4 regions of the Nocardia sp. A7 genome follow, and region 1 is predicted to be linked to each of the others. Evidence: riboswitches for the same ligand, from Rfam matches in the RefSeq annotation. Region 1 holds a riboswitch; each other region holds the start of a gene.

What was found. Region 1 has a riboswitch for S-adenosylmethionine ahead of ACLJPD_RS08050 (rhodanese-like domain-containing protein). Riboswitches for the same ligand answer to the same signal wherever they lie in the genome.
Region 2: another riboswitch for S-adenosylmethionine. It lies ahead of ACLJPD_RS21830 (aminotransferase class V-fold PLP-dependent enzyme); the one in region 1 lies ahead of ACLJPD_RS08050 (rhodanese-like domain-containing protein).
Region 3: another riboswitch for S-adenosylmethionine. It lies ahead of ACLJPD_RS29555 (amino acid ABC transporter permease); the one in region 1 lies ahead of ACLJPD_RS08050 (rhodanese-like domain-containing protein).
Region 4: another riboswitch for S-adenosylmethionine. It lies ahead of ACLJPD_RS18930 (bifunctional o-acetylhomoserine/o-acetylserine sulfhydrylase); the one in region 1 lies ahead of ACLJPD_RS08050 (rhodanese-like domain-containing protein).

The regions. Positions count from the first base shown of each region.
Region 1 covers NZ_JAJPWE010000001.1:1,776,749-1,780,328, forward strand. The annotation lists gene ACLJPD_RS08040 (hypothetical protein) at 25-372, shown strand; gene ACLJPD_RS08045 (O-succinylhomoserine sulfhydrylase) at 381-1,589, opposite strand; gene ACLJPD_RS08050 (rhodanese-like domain-containing protein) at 1,600-2,016, opposite strand; SAM riboswitch class IV at 2,034-2,152, opposite strand; gene ACLJPD_RS08055 (hypothetical protein) at 2,198-2,656, opposite strand; gene ACLJPD_RS08060 (FAD-dependent oxidoreductase) at 2,847-3,580, shown strand, end outside.
Region 2 covers NZ_JAJPWE010000003.1:847,472-851,051, forward strand. The annotation lists gene ACLJPD_RS21830 (aminotransferase class V-fold PLP-dependent enzyme) at 1-1,289, opposite strand, end outside; SAM riboswitch class IV at 1,330-1,444, opposite strand; gene ACLJPD_RS21835 (AAA family ATPase) at 1,726-2,844, shown strand; gene ACLJPD_RS21840 (S8 family peptidase) at 2,868-3,580, shown strand, end outside.
Region 3 covers NZ_JAJPWE010000006.1:147,282-150,861, forward strand. The annotation lists gene ACLJPD_RS29550 (amino acid ABC transporter ATP-binding protein) at 1-567, opposite strand, end outside; gene ACLJPD_RS29555 (amino acid ABC transporter permease) at 564-1,541, opposite strand; SAM riboswitch class I at 1,699-1,792, opposite strand; gene ACLJPD_RS29560 (hypothetical protein) at 2,041-2,760, shown strand; gene ACLJPD_RS29565 (glycosyltransferase family 2 protein) at 2,793-3,580, opposite strand, start outside.
Region 4 covers NZ_JAJPWE010000003.1:179,809-183,388, reverse strand. The annotation lists gene ACLJPD_RS18935 (homoserine O-acetyltransferase) at 1-853, opposite strand, end outside; gene ACLJPD_RS18930 (bifunctional o-acetylhomoserine/o-acetylserine sulfhydrylase) at 850-2,166, opposite strand; SAM riboswitch class IV at 2,249-2,359, opposite strand; gene ACLJPD_RS18925 (NADP-dependent isocitrate dehydrogenase) at 2,810-3,580, shown strand, end outside.

The DNA of each region.
Region 1 (3,580 bases):
CGGAACGACACAAGGAAATGAACCATGGGATTGTGGATCGGTACCCCCGCGCTGAACGCCACCGAGAACATCATCTGGCAGAAACTCGCCAATCGAACACAAGGCGGCAGGGCCGTCGGCGGACGCCTCCACCTGACCGGAACCCGCCTGCTCTTCGTACCCAATCACATCGAGGCGATCACCGGTGGCAAGCGCTGGGAAGCGCCCCTGACCCAACTGCGTGCCGTCGGACGACAGAGCCCGGATGGCGGCCTGTTCAGCGGCGGCATCCGCACTCGCCTGCGCCTCGACACCGACGCCGGAACCGAACTCTTCGTCATCGATCCGATCGACGAGGCGATCGCGATCCTGGACGCCGCGAGGACCTCGTGACGGTGCGGCTAGCTCAGGGCGTGGTCGAGGTCGCCGAGGAGATCTTCGAGGTCTTCCAGGCCGACCGAGATGCGAACTACCCCGTCGGACAAGCCGATTGACGCGCGCCCTTCCGGGCCCATGGCTCGGTGGGTGGTGGTGGCGGGGTGGGTGATCATGGTTTTGGCGTCGCCGAGGTTGTTGGAGATGTCGATGATGCGCAGGCGGTTCAGTACCTCGAAGGCACGCTTCTTGCCGTCGTCGCCGTTGAGGGCGAAGGTGACGACTGTGCCGCCGCCGGTCATCTGCTCGGTGGCCAGTGCGTGTTGCGGATGTGATTGCAGGAAGGGGTATTTCACCCAGTCGACCGATGTGCTGGTCTCCAGGAACTCGGCCACTTTCAGCGCCGATTCGGTGGAGTGGCGCACGCGCAACGGCATGGTTTCCAGGCCCTTGAGCAAGGTCCACGCGTTGAAGGGGCTCAGGGCCGGACCCGTGTGGCGCATCAGGGTTTTGACGGGGCCGTCGATGTAGTCCTTGGCGCCGAGGATCGCGCCGCCGAGAACGCGGCCCTGGCCGTCGATGTGCTTGGTGCCGGAGTAGACGACCACGTCGGCGCCGAGTTCGAAGCCGCGCTGGAGCAACGGGGTGGCGAAGACGTTGTCCAGCACCACCTTCGCGCCCGCGGCGTGGGCGAGCTCGGTGACCTTACGGACGTCGACGAGGGTCTGCATCGGGTTGGCTGGGGTCTCGAAGAAGACTGCCTGCGTGGGGACGGAGAGGGCCTGCTCCCACTGGTCGAGGTCGTCACCGTCGACGAAGACGGTTTCGATGCCCCAGCGCGGGAGGATCTCGTTGCAGACCACGAAACAGGAGCCGAACAGGCTGCGGGCGGCCACGAGTCGATCGCCTGCCTGCAGCAGCGCGCCGAGGGCGGTGAACACCGCGGACATGCCGGACGCGGTCGCGAAGGCCGCCTCGGCACCGTCGAGCAGGCGGATGCGCTCCTCGAACATCGCCACGGTCGGGTTGCCGAAGCGGGAGTAGACGAAGTGCTCGACGTCGCCGGTGAACGCGGCCTCGGCGGCCTCGGCGCTCTCGTAGACGAAACCCGAGGTCAGATACAGCGCCTCGGACGTCTCGTCGAAGCCGGAACGGCGCAGGCCGCCACGCACGCCGAGCGTGGCGGGACCGACGCCTTCGGGCAGTGGCTTGTCGAACGAACCACCGGTGATCATGCTTTTCTCCTTATGCCTGACGCCACGGCAGGCCGACCGCGCGCCAACCGGTACTACCGCGCTGACCGAACGCGTCGGGGCCACCTTCGAATCCGTCGAGCACGTTGTAGGACGGTGCCACGCCCGCCGCCGTCGCCAGGTTCGCCGCGTGCGCGGAACGCTGACCGGAGCGACAAAGGAACACCACCGGTGCGTCGTCGGGGCGACCGGCGAGTGCCTTCTCGAGCTGCACACCGAACTCCGGGTTACGCGTGCCGGTGCCGTCGACCCATTCGATGAAATGGGCCGGGCGTTCGATGGAGCTGGTGTCGGGAATGCCGATGTGTGCCCACTCGCCTTCGGTGCGCACGTCGACCAACACGGCGCCGGGATGCTCGGTGAGCAGCTCCCACGCCTTCTCAGGGGTGATATCGCCGGCGTAAGTCATGTCGATCCTCCTGCGTGAATCCGCTCTTGCCGTGCCGGAACTCCGGAACACACGGCCAGGTCGTCACCCGGAGCACCCCACCGCGGAGGAGGGTTGCCGACCAGCGAGCCGGGGCTTGACGCTGGCACTCATGACCTTGCGATCTGAGATTGCCTCGGCACCGGTCATCGTGTCAAACGATTCAGAAGGTGCACACCAACCACGCGCTGTCGACGCGGGTCAGTTTCCAGTTGAACGTCGACGGGTTGCCGTTGACCACCACGGTCGCGTCGATCTTGGCGCGGTCGCCGTTGACAGTCGCGTTCACGAAACCCTTGCCGTCGATCGTGACAGTGGATTTCGGGCCACCGAGCTGTTCGCCGAGGCCTGAGGACTCTTCGTTGAAGCCTGGGCAGGCCACGCCCGCAGGCGGACGGAGGTCGCTGCGCGAGCGGGCGTCGATATAGTTGGTGACGGCGGCTGCGAGACGGTCGGCCTCTGTGACATTTTTCTCAGCGGGTGAGAGCAATCCGCCCGCCACGATGCCGATGAGCACGATGATCGCGATCACCGCGGCCGCGACGAACGGGACGATGGAACGCTTGTCGGTCTGATCCACCACTACGGGCTGGTCATCCGAGCCTGTTTGCTCCTCGTTCATGCTGTAATCCTGACAGACCCGCGCGGGCAGCTACACCGCGCGCCGGGTGGCCGCAACGCCGCAGCTAGAATCGCCTTGATCGCGGTCGGCTGCCGACGTCGATGGCAGCTGCCACTAAGCGGATGTCCGACTTAGCCTAAGCTAAGTTGACGCCGTCAAATCAGTTCTCGACCAAAGGGTGCGCGTAGAAATGACCGAACAGCTTGCAGCGACTCGCCCACTTCGCATCGCGATCGTGGGTGCGGGACCGGCCGGTATCTACGCCGCCGACGCGTTGATGAAGTCCGATGCCGACGTGAGCATCGACCTCTACGAGCGCATGCCCGCGCCCTTCGGCCTGATCCGCTACGGCGTCGCCCCCGACCACCCGCGCATCAAGGGCATCATCACCGCCCTGCACAAGGTCCTCGACAAGGAACAGGTCCGCCTGCTCGGCAACATCGACTACGGCACCGACATCACCCTCGACGACCTGCGCCAGTTCTACGACGCGGTCATCTTCTCCACCGGCGCCAACGCCGACCGCGCACTCGCGATCCCCGGTATCGAACTCGACGGTTCCTACGGTGCCGCCGACTTCGTGTCCTGGTACGACGGCCACCCCGACGTCCCGCGCTCCTGGCCCCTCGAGGCCGAGAAGGTCGCGGTCCTCGGTGTCGGCAACGTCGCCCTCGACGTCGCGCGTGTGCTGGCCAAGACCGGTGACGAACTGCTGGCGACCGAGATCCCGCCGAACGTCTACGAAGGACTCAAGGCCAACAAGGCCGTCGAGGTCCACGTCTTCGGCCGCCGCGGCCCCGCGCAGGCCAAGTTCACGCCCCTCGAGCTGCGCGAACTGGATCACTCGCCGACGATCGAGGTCATCGTCAACCCCGAGGACATCGACTACGACGAGGGCTCCGAAGCCGCGCGTCGTAACTCCAA
Region 2 (3,580 bases), on a different contig from region 1:
TCAGGGGAAGAGGTGGTGAGGGGGCGGGTTTCGGGGGTGGGGTTCCAGTGGCCGTCGGTGGCGGCGTAGGTCCAGGTGGGGCCGTTGGTGATCAGGGTAGTGACCGCTTCGATCAGGCGGTCTACGTCGGCGGCGGTGGTACCGAGGCCGATGCTGGCTCGCAGGGCCGCGTCGAGGCCGAGGCTGGTGAGGAGGGGGTGGGCGCAGAAGCGGCCGTCACGCAGGCCGATGGCGTGTTCGGCGGAGAGGTAGGCGGCGACCTGGCCGGGGGCGTAGTCGGCGATGGTGAAGGCGACGATGCCGACGCAGTCGGGGCTGTCGGACCAGATGTTGACCAGGTCGACGCCGGGGATCGCGGACAGGCCGTCGCGGAGCCGATCGGCCAGGAAGCGTTCGTGGGCAACGAGTTCGGTGGGGTCGATGGCGGCGAGCGCATCGCAGGCGGCGGCGATAGCGGCCGCGCCCAACACATTCGGCGAACCGGCCTCGTGCCGCTGGGGCGCGCAGGCCCATTCGACCGCTGTCACACCGACCTCGCGCACGGCACCACCACCGGCGAGGTACGGCTCACCCTGGTCCAGCCAGTCCCGCCGCCCGACGAGCACGCCCGAACCGAACGGGGCGTACAGCTTGTGCCCGGAGAACGCGAGGTAGTCGATCCCGCTCTCGCGCAGGGAGATCCGTCGATGTGGGGCCAGCTGAGCGGCATCGACCAGGATGCGCGCACCACACAGGTGGGCGATGGTCGCGAGGCGTTCCAGCGGCAGCACTTCACCGGTGACATTGGACGCCCCCGTCACCGCAAGCAGCGCGGCAGGCTTGCTGCACAGCTCGGCCACAACGCGCTGAATCGTCTCCTCGACGGTATTCGCGGCCCGAACAACCCGACGACCGTGCTTGGTCCACGGCAAAAAGTTCGCGTGATGCTCGATATCGAGGACCACGGTCTCCCCCGGCACGCACCCGGCCAGCAGGTTCAGTGAATCGGTGGTGTTGCGCGTGAACACCACGACCTGGTCGTCGTCAGCATCGAGGAACCGGGCAACCGAACCACGCGAGGCCTCGTAGCACTCGGTCGAGATGCGTGAGGCGTACCCCGCACCCCGATGCACGCTGGCGTAGAACGGCAACAACTGCGAAATCCGGTCGGTGACCTGCTTCAACGCGGGCGCACTCGCCGCGTAGTCGAAGTTGGCGTAGGTGCTTGTACCGCCCTGAACGAGCGGAACCCGCAGGTCAGCACCGGAAACAGCGGCGATGGCACAGGTGGGGTCGATTACAGCAGTCATGACGAAATCCCGTCGGCTCAGGGACCCGCTCAAAAGAGGTGGCCCGCGCTTGCCGCGCCCAATTCGGACGTCAGCCTGGTCGTCACCCGGAGCACCCCACCGCGGAGGAGGGTTGCCGACCAGCAAGCCGGGGCTGAACGCTGGTACTCGTGACCTGCAACGAGAGTGGCAGACGACCGCCGGACCTGTCAACCACCCTCGTTTTCGAGGCACGCCCGAAGCGAAGGGAATCGCCCATGACCCGGCGTGGCGGAACTAGCATCCGACGAAGGGAATTGCTGCGCTGAGGGCTCGGCAGATCAATGTGGCGCTGCGGGTGGGGTCCGATGTCAAACCGGTACACAAGGGGTGAACTTTGCCCGTGATGGACGCCGTACGATCGAGTGAAGCGAAAACCGTCCACGCATATGATCGGAAGAAGACCATGTCACACGCCTTGAGCTCCACTTCGGCGGACGTGAGCGCCGATCTGCCCGACGAATTCGTCCACCTGGCCAGGTTGGCGTTGGCCGGGCGTGAGCAGGATGTCGCGATGTTCGTGCGGCGGGCCGCGCGGCGACACCGCCATGCCAGTCCCGAGCTGGCCGACGCGTTGATCGCGCTGCTGCGACAGAACCCCACGCGCGCCAATCCCCTACGCGCGGAGGTGGATACGCCGATTCCGGTCGACGGGGACAGCAGACTGCCGCTGCTGCGGGTGACCGCGCCCGGCGCCACCGCCGAAGTACCGATTCTGGCTGCCGAAACCTACGCCGTGCTCACCCAGATCGTCGACGAACGCAAGCAGGTCGACCGGCTGGCCGCCGCCGATCTCACCCCGGCGAGCAGCCTGCTGTTCGTGGGTCCGCCCGGTGTCGGCAAGACGATGGCAGCGGCTTGGCTGGCCCACCAATTGTCTTTGCCACTGGTGGTTCTCGACCTGGCGACCATCATGAGCAGCCTGCTCGGCAAGACCGGCACCAACCTGCGCCACGCCATCGATTACGCCAAGCAGCGGCCGTGCGTCCTGCTGCTCGACGAGCTCGACGCCATCGCCAAACGCCGCGACGACGATCGCGACGTGGGCGAACTGAAGCGCCTGGTGACGGTGCTGCTGCAGCAGATCGACGACTGGCCGACCGGCGGCGGCCTTGTCATCGGCGCGACCAACCACGCCGACCTGCTTGATCCGGCCGTGTGGCGGCGCTTCGAGGTGAGCGTGGAGTTCGCATTGCCCGAGGCGGAGCAACGCTGCGAGGCGATCCGCCGGTTCGCGGGCCAGCCGCTGCCCGACGGTGCGGTAGATGCGGTCGCGCTCGCGTCGAAAGGGCTGTCGTTCAACGACATAGAGCGAACCATGCTGCGGTTGCGCAGGCGCTGTGTGCTGGAGGACCAGCTACTACCCGGCTTGATGGCCGAGCATTCCGCACGACTAGTAGCTGAACTTCCCAAAACGGATCGGTTACGGCTCGCACAGACGCTGACGGGCGTGTCAGGCTTGTCTCAGAGACAGATCAGTGCGCTCACGGGGGTCTCGCGTGACACCATCCGTGGCTTCACACATCGACGGGAATAACGTGGCAGCTGGGGGGATTTCGGGTGGCGGGACCGCGATTTCTGATCGGCTTCGGTGAGCGACTGACCACGCCCATCTCCCCCAGCAGGTCCGGTGGTTCGCCGCAGCCGCCGTACACGGTCGAGCAGGCGCGGGCCCGGCTCGCGCCGATGTTGAGCGCAGCGACCGCGAGTGCCGACTCGTTGCCGAAAACGGCCTGCCCGGAGGACGAGACCGTCGCCGCGGTCACCCTGCATCCGCAGTACCTGTCCAAAAGTGGCTATCCCACCAGACTTCTCACGTCGATGCAGCTGGATCCACTGGGCAGCAGGCCGGTGGCGATCGCCCCGGAACACGGCACACCACGGGCCAGCACCCTGCTGTTCCTGGCGACGACTCGCGTCAATCTGCAGTTGCTCGCGGCGCGGATCCGCGCCGACGCACCGCTGGGCGGCGCCGAGAACGGCATCGTCAGCCTGGCGGAATTCCGCCTCAACAATCCCGAGGACAGGCTCAGACTCGCGACGGCGCCGCGCGATTCGGAGACGGTCGCCGAATTGGTCCTGCACTCCGATCGCGACATCGCCCTCCAGGGCCTGCTCGACTTCTCCCGCGACCTCGACCTCGACGTGGCGATCGACCGCAGACTCGACAACGGCGGCCTCGCCTTCGTCCCCGTCACCGGCACCCACGCCGCCATCGCCGCGCTCGCCGACTACTCGTTCACCAGGGTAATTCGCCGCATGCCCCGCATGCG
Region 3 (3,580 bases), on a different contig from region 1:
GAGGACCTCGCCGACCAGTTCCGGGTCGAGCGCGGAGGTGGGCTCGTCGAACAGGATCAGGCGCGGCTTCAGGGCAAGGGCTCGCGCGATGGCGACGCGCTGCTGCTGGCCGCCGGAGAGCCTGCGCGGGTAGGCGTCGGCGAAATCGGCGAGCCCGACCCGGTCGAGGAGTTGTTTCGCCTCCGCGAGCACCTCGCCGCGCGGCCGCCGCTGTGCCGCGACCGGGGCGAGCACGACGTTGTCAAGGACCGTGAGATGCGGGAACAGATTGAACTGCTGGAACACGAAGCCGATCTGGCTGCGCTGGGCGCGCACCGCGTGGTCGGGTAGCGGGCGCAGGGTGTTGCCGCGCTGCCGGTAGCCGATCAGCGCACCGTCGACGTGCACGGTGCCCGCGTCCTGTGCCTCGAGGTGGTTGAGCACCCGCAGCAAGGTGGACTTGCCCGAGCCGGACGGGCCGATCAACGCGACGACCTCGCCGGTACGCACCGCCAGGTCGACGCCACGCAGCACTTCGGTGCCGTTGTAGGACTTGCGAATTCCCCTCGCCTGCACCGCTGGGGTCATCGGGTGGCTCCTCGGGGTGCGACGGCGATCTCGGAGACCTTGGCGCGGACCCGCTGCCACGGTGTCGGCGGCAACTCGCGCTGCGCGCCCTTGGCATAGTGACGTTCGACGTAGAACTGGACGATCGTCAGCGCGGTGGTGAGCACGATGTACCAGGCTGTGGCCACCATCAGCAGCGGCACCACCCGGCCGTTGCGGCCGAAGATCACCTGGACCTGGTAGAACAGCTCGGCGATCGCCATGACCGACACGATCGAGGTGCCCTTGAACAGGCTGATCACCTCATTGGCGGCGTTCGGCAGAATCGAGCGCATCGCCTGCGGCAACACGATCGTGCGGAACTGCCGCCAGCGCGGAATCCCGAGCGCCGCAGCCGCTTCCAGCTGACCACTGTCGACGGCGAGTAACCCCGCCCTGATCAGTTCGGCTGAATACGCGGCCTGATGAAGGGCCAGGCCGATCACCGCCGCGGTGAAACCGCTGATGACGCCGTTGACTTCGAAATCGAAGAACGCAGGCCCGAACGGAACACCAACGGACAGGCGGGGATACAGGTAGGCGATGTTGAACCAGAACAGCAGCTGCACGATCAGTGGGATCGAACGGAATGCCCAGATGTAGGTCCAGGCGATCACCCGCAGCACGGGATTGTTCGACACCCGCCCGATGGCCAGTAGCGTGCCGATCGCGAATCCGAGGACGGTGCCCCACAGGGTCAGCTCGATCGTCACTCGCAGCGCGGCCAGCACCGATTTCGCGGTGAAGTACTGGGCGAAAGTGCCCCAGTCCCAGCCGGGATTGGTGATCAGACCGTGCGTGAACTGGGCCACCAGCAGCAGCGCGATCGCCGCGACGACCCACCGCCACGGGTGCCGCGAGCCGGCGATCCGGGGAAGGTCGTCGGACAGTGGCGCAGTGGGCGGCGCGTCGCCCGGCGGGGCGGTCTCGGCGTCGGAGACGGCGGACGCGGTCATGGGAGTCCTTCGCGAAAACAGTGGAACGAGGCACAGTGACCTCCACCCGGCCAGCTACGGGCTCACGATCTGGCGGCGCTCAGGCCCGACAGGCCGTTGCGGTCACCCGGCACTGGTCGATATGTCGGCGGCGATATCCCACGGTCAACACGAAACTCCTCCATCGATCCCGGCAGAAGCACCCACACCCTCGAGCGGGCGGGTTGCTGCGACGTCGTAGAGCCAGGTCTCTCGGTCGCTCTGGATGGTTGTGCCCTGGCGGTTGGGCCCGAGCTGAATCAGCATGTGGCACAGGTGTGACCGCGCACAACGGTAGAAATCAGCGTGAGCGCAGAGCTTGGAACCGGCCGGAGGCACCGGCATAATTGCCCGGGTTCGGCGTGCTCGGTGGATTCGCTGCGAGTTGGCGACGCGCCGAACGGTCGGTAACCTCACCTGCCGGGATTCACCCACTGCGCGCGGTAGCGTCGGCTTTCTCTGCGTCGATGAGGAGTACGTCGTGATCGTGCCGCGCCGTTCCACCACACTGACCGCGCTGACGGCCTGCGCCGCCGCGCTGCTGCTGGCCGCGCCACTCGCCGCCGCCGAACCGGTCGCGCCGGTGGCGCCCGCCGTTACCAGGGACGCCCCGAACGCCACGCCCGCCGCAGGACCGGGCGATCTCCTCGGCGCCTACCAAACGGTCGTCGAGACGCTGAAAGCCATGGGCATCCAGCCGTTCCTCTACCCCACGGTCGCCGCGAACTGCACCGGTGACGGCGCGGGCCTTGTCCCCGCCGTCGCGGGCGCGGTGCCGGGCCCGTGGCCGGCGAACACCCTCCCGATCCCCGGTCTCGACCTCTCCGCCGTGAAGTCCGGCCAAACCCTGTTCACCTTCTTGCCCTACGGCCTGGCCCCCGACACCGCCGCCACGAAGACCTCCGGCATGCAGGTGGCCTGGCTCAATATCAGCACCGGCCGCGGTGGCATGGCCTCGATGGGCCCGATCGCCGACATCGTGCGCGCCATGGTGCCGCCCGAGGTCCCCGCCGAACTGCGCCCCCTCGCCGAAACCGCCATCCGCGACTTCCTCTTCGCCGCCATCCCCGTCGGCGGGGTGCGCGCGGTCCCCGTCGACACCGGCCGCGGGACCGTGTTGGCTGCGGTCTTCGGCACCACCGACAACGCGGGCCGCTCCTGCTTCTTCTTTCCCACCGTCGGCATCACCGAGGTCGACTGAGTCCTGGAGCGTCGGCCGACCGGGAACAGTCCTCAGGCGCGGCGGGCGACGGGGTCGTCGGGAGTGATCAGAGGCCGTTGTTTCCACCGGAGGCGGCCGGTCCGGTGGCGGTGGTGGGAGCGGGTCCACAGGGTCAGATAGTTGGCTACAGCCACGGGGTGGGCCAGGGCTGAGATGAGGTCGGAACTCGTTGGGCGGCGGCGGGTTTCGATGGTGCGGGCGGTGAGGCGGCTGGTGATGGCCGCCAGGTAGCCGAGGATGCCTGCGCGGCGGGTGCGGCCGCGACCGCAGAGGGCGGCCAGTGGGGGGATCCAATAGGCAAGGGCAGCAAGGATTCCGATGGCGGCACCGGTGTCGCGGCGGCCGCCGAAAGCCGACCAGAGCCAACGGGTGTATCCGTCGGTGAGTTCGGTGGTGCCGGTGTACATGCGGGTGCTCGCGGCCTGCCCTGCGGTGACCAGGGCGGTGCGGTGGCCTGCTCGACGCACCGCCCGCGCCAGGTCCAGATCTTCGGTGGCACTGGCGGCTACGGCCCCGTGGCCGCCTGCGGCACGGTAGGCCTCGACGTCGACGGCCAGGAACTGCCCGCACGCGACGGCGGTGGACGGGCGCAGGCTGTGGTTGGCGGGGCCGACGGGCAGGGTCGAGGCCCATGACCAGGCGAGCAGCGGCTGGACCAGGTATTCGGTGGTCGAACCCGCTTCCTGCATCGGCCAGACCGAAACCAAACCCGCTTCGCGCCGACGCAATTCGGTGACCGCCGCGGCGATCGCATGGGGAGCCAGGCGCACATCCGCGTCGATGAACACCAGGGCGGCCG
Region 4 (3,580 bases), on a different contig from region 1:
GATCGAAGCGCTGACAGAGCTTGTCGGCCTGGTGCTCGAGGTAGCTCTGCACCGCGTACCGTCCACCGGTCCACGGGTTCTCGTCATCCTGGGCCCTGTTGGCGAACCGGTGGTCGAGTTCGCCGTCGGTGCGGTAGGTCAGGTGCGCGATGCGCCGGGCCAGCCCCATGCCGGTCATCGGCGCGCGACCGGTGCCGTGATAGTTGCCGCCCTGCCAGTCGGGATCGGCGGTGATCACGGCCATCTGGGTGGTCTGGGTGCCGATCTGGTCGGCGGTGGCCCTGGCCCCGACGGCCAGCACGAGCGCGGCCGAAACCCGCTCGGGCAGGCCGATCATCCACTCGAGCACCCGCATGCCACCCATCGAGCCACCGACCACCGCGCCGAGCCGCTCGATGCCGAGCACGTCGAACAACCGCGCCTCGGCGGTGACCTGATCGCGGATGGTCAGCTCGGGAAAGCGTGCGCCCCAAGGCTTTCCGTCGGGCCCGAGAGAGGAAGGCCCGGTACTGCCCTTGCAGCCGCCGAGCACATTGGTGGCGATCACGCACCACTCGTCGGTGTCGATCGGCGCGCCGGGCCCGACCATGCCTTCCCACCAGCCGGGCGCCCCGTCGGGCCCACCGACGACATGGGAGTCGCCGGTGAGCGCGTGTTCGACGAGCACCACATTGTCCAGCGCGGGCGAGAGCTCGCCCCAGCGTTGCACCGCCAGCCGCACATCCTCGACCACGGCGCCGTTCTCCAGCGCCACATCCCCGATGGCGACCAGACCGACTCGCCCGTCCGGCGGTGGCAGCAGGGCCACCCCGGTTCCGGGTCGGGCGATCGGCGATTCGGTGCTCACAGTCACGTCGTCGCCGCCGCGAACCCGGCCCGCAGATCGGCCAGAATGTCGTCGATTCCCTCGATGCCCACCGCGAGCCGGACCAGGCCGGGAGTGACGCCGGCCGCCAACTGCTCGTCGGGCGTCAACTGCGAGTGCGTGGTCGACGCCGGGTGGATCACGAGAGAACGCACATCACCGATGTTAGCTACATGGCTGTGCAGGCTGAGCGCGTCCACGAACTTCTTGCCCGCATCGACACCACCTGCCAGTTCGAACGACACGATCGCGCCCACGCCCTTTGGCGCCAGCTGCTTGGCCCGCGCGTACCAGGGTGAGGACTCGAGGCCCGCGTAGAACACGGCGTCGACACCCGGCTGCTCGGCGACGAACTTCGCGACCGTCTCGGCATTGCTGACGTGGCGTTCGACGCGCAAGCTGAGCGTTTCGATGCCCTGGGCGATGAGGAAGGCGTTGAACGGCGACACCGCCGCGCCCAGATCGCGCAGCAACTGCACGCGCGCCTTCAAAGCGAACGCGGGCGCACCCAGATCGGCGAACACCGCACCGTGGTAGCTGGGATCGGGCTCGGTGAAACCGGGGAAGCGCGCGTTGCCGTCGGCGTCGCGCACGGTCCAGTCGAAGGTGCCGCCGTCGACGATCACGCCCGCCACGGCCGTGCCGTGCCCACCCAGGTACTTCGTCGCCGAATGCACGACGATGTCGGCGCCGTGGGCCAGCGGCTGGATCAGGTAGGGGGTGGCGACGGTGTTGTCGACGATCAGCGGAAGGCCGTTCGCGTGCGCGACACCGGCGATGCCGGGAATGTCGAACACCGCGCTGCTCGGGTTGGCGATGGTCTCGCCGTAGAACGCCTTGGTGTTGGGCCCGATCGCCGCTGCCCACTGCGCGAGGTCATCGGGATCCTCGACGAACGAGACCGTGATGCCCAACTTGGGCAGCGAGTAGTGGAAGAGGTTGTAGGTGCCGCCGTAGAGGTGCGGGCTGGACACGATGTGGTCGCCCGCGCTTGCCAGGTTCAGGATGGCGTAGGTCTCCGCGGCCTGGCCCGAGGCCAGCAGCAGTGCCGCGACACCACCTTCGAGGGCGGCTACGCGCTGCTCCACCGCGTCCTGGGTGGGGTTCATGATCCGGGTGTAGATGTTGCCCGGTTCGGCGAGACCGAACAGCGCGGCGGCGTGATCGGTGTCGCGGAATGCGTAGGAGGTGGTCTGGTAGATCGGCAGTGCCCGCGCGCCGGTGGCGGCGTCGGGGGCCTGGCCCGCGTGGACCTGCTTGGTCTCGAAGGACCAGTTCTCGGGCAGGGAAGAGTCGGTCATGTCGTGCTCCAGAGGGGTGTCAGCCGGGGGATCTCGTCAACTGGGTCGGATCGACGGGTAACAACACATGGGGGCCTCCTGCAATGCGCGCTTGCTCTCGACTTTCGAGAGCCCGGTCATCACCCGGAGCACCCCACCGCAGCTGGAGGGTTGCCGACCAGCGAGCCGGGGCTTGGCGCTGGTACTCATGACCTTGTCGTCATGTTAACCGGAGATCTCTCTCCCGCGGAAACTTCCCCCGCATTTCCCGCCGAAGATCACTCCGTCGGCGGTGTGGCAGGCCTCGGCGTGTCGTCGCGCGTCGCGGATGTGTCGTGATCCGGTCGCGGTCTGAACTGGTCGTCCGGGCCCGCGCCGCCGTTGTGGGGGTGCGAGCGCCGCCGTGTTACTGCTCAGTAGCCGGTCAGGGCCCGATTGGGTGCCGCGGGGCAGGAGCGGCGGGATAGCTCCGATCAGTCCCGCACAGTGGGGCCTGCCGTCGCGGTGAGGTGGGGGACAGCAGTACGCTCGTCTTGTTTGCACCACACGTCCCGCAGACAACGCGGGGCATATACGTTGTCTGTTGGAACTGCTGGGGTCCGCTCACAAGCGTGTTCGCCTAGCCGTGCAATAAGGGCACCCACCGAGGAGGACACGAAGATCCATGTCCAAGATCAAGGTTGAAGGCACCGTTGTAGAACTCGACGGCGACGAGATGACCCGGATCATCTGGCAGTTCATCAAGGACAAGCTGGTTCATCCCTATCTCGACGTGAATCTCGAGTACTACGACCTCGGCATCGAGTACCGCGACAAGACTGACGACCAGGTCACCGTCGACGCGGCCAATGCCATCAAGAAGCACGGCGTCGGCGTCAAGTGCGCCACCATCACCCCGGACGAAGATCGGGTGAAGGAATTCGGTCTCAAGAAGATGTGGCGCTCGCCCAACGGCACCATCCGAAACATTCTGGGTGGCACCATCTTCCGCGCGCCGATCATCATCTCCAACGTGCCCCGCCTGGTGCCCGGCTGGACCAAGCCGATCATCATCGGCCGTCACGCCTTCGGCGACCAGTATCGCGCCACCGACTTCAAGGTCTACGAGGCGGGCACCGTCACGCTGACCTTCACCCCGGAGGACGGCAGCGAGCCGATCATCCACGAGGTCGTGAAGATGCCCGAAGACGGCGGCGTCGTCATGGGTATGTACAACTTCAAGAAGTCGATCGAAGACTTCGCGCGGGCCTCGTTCAACTACGGCCTGCAGCAGAACTACCCGGTGTACCTCTCCACGAAGAACACCATTCTCAAGGCCTACGACGGCATGTTCAAAGACACCTTCCAGGAAGTCTTCGACGCCGAGTTCAAGGCCGAGTTCGACGCGGCGGGCCTCACCTACGAGCACCGCCTGATCGACGACATGGTCGCCTCC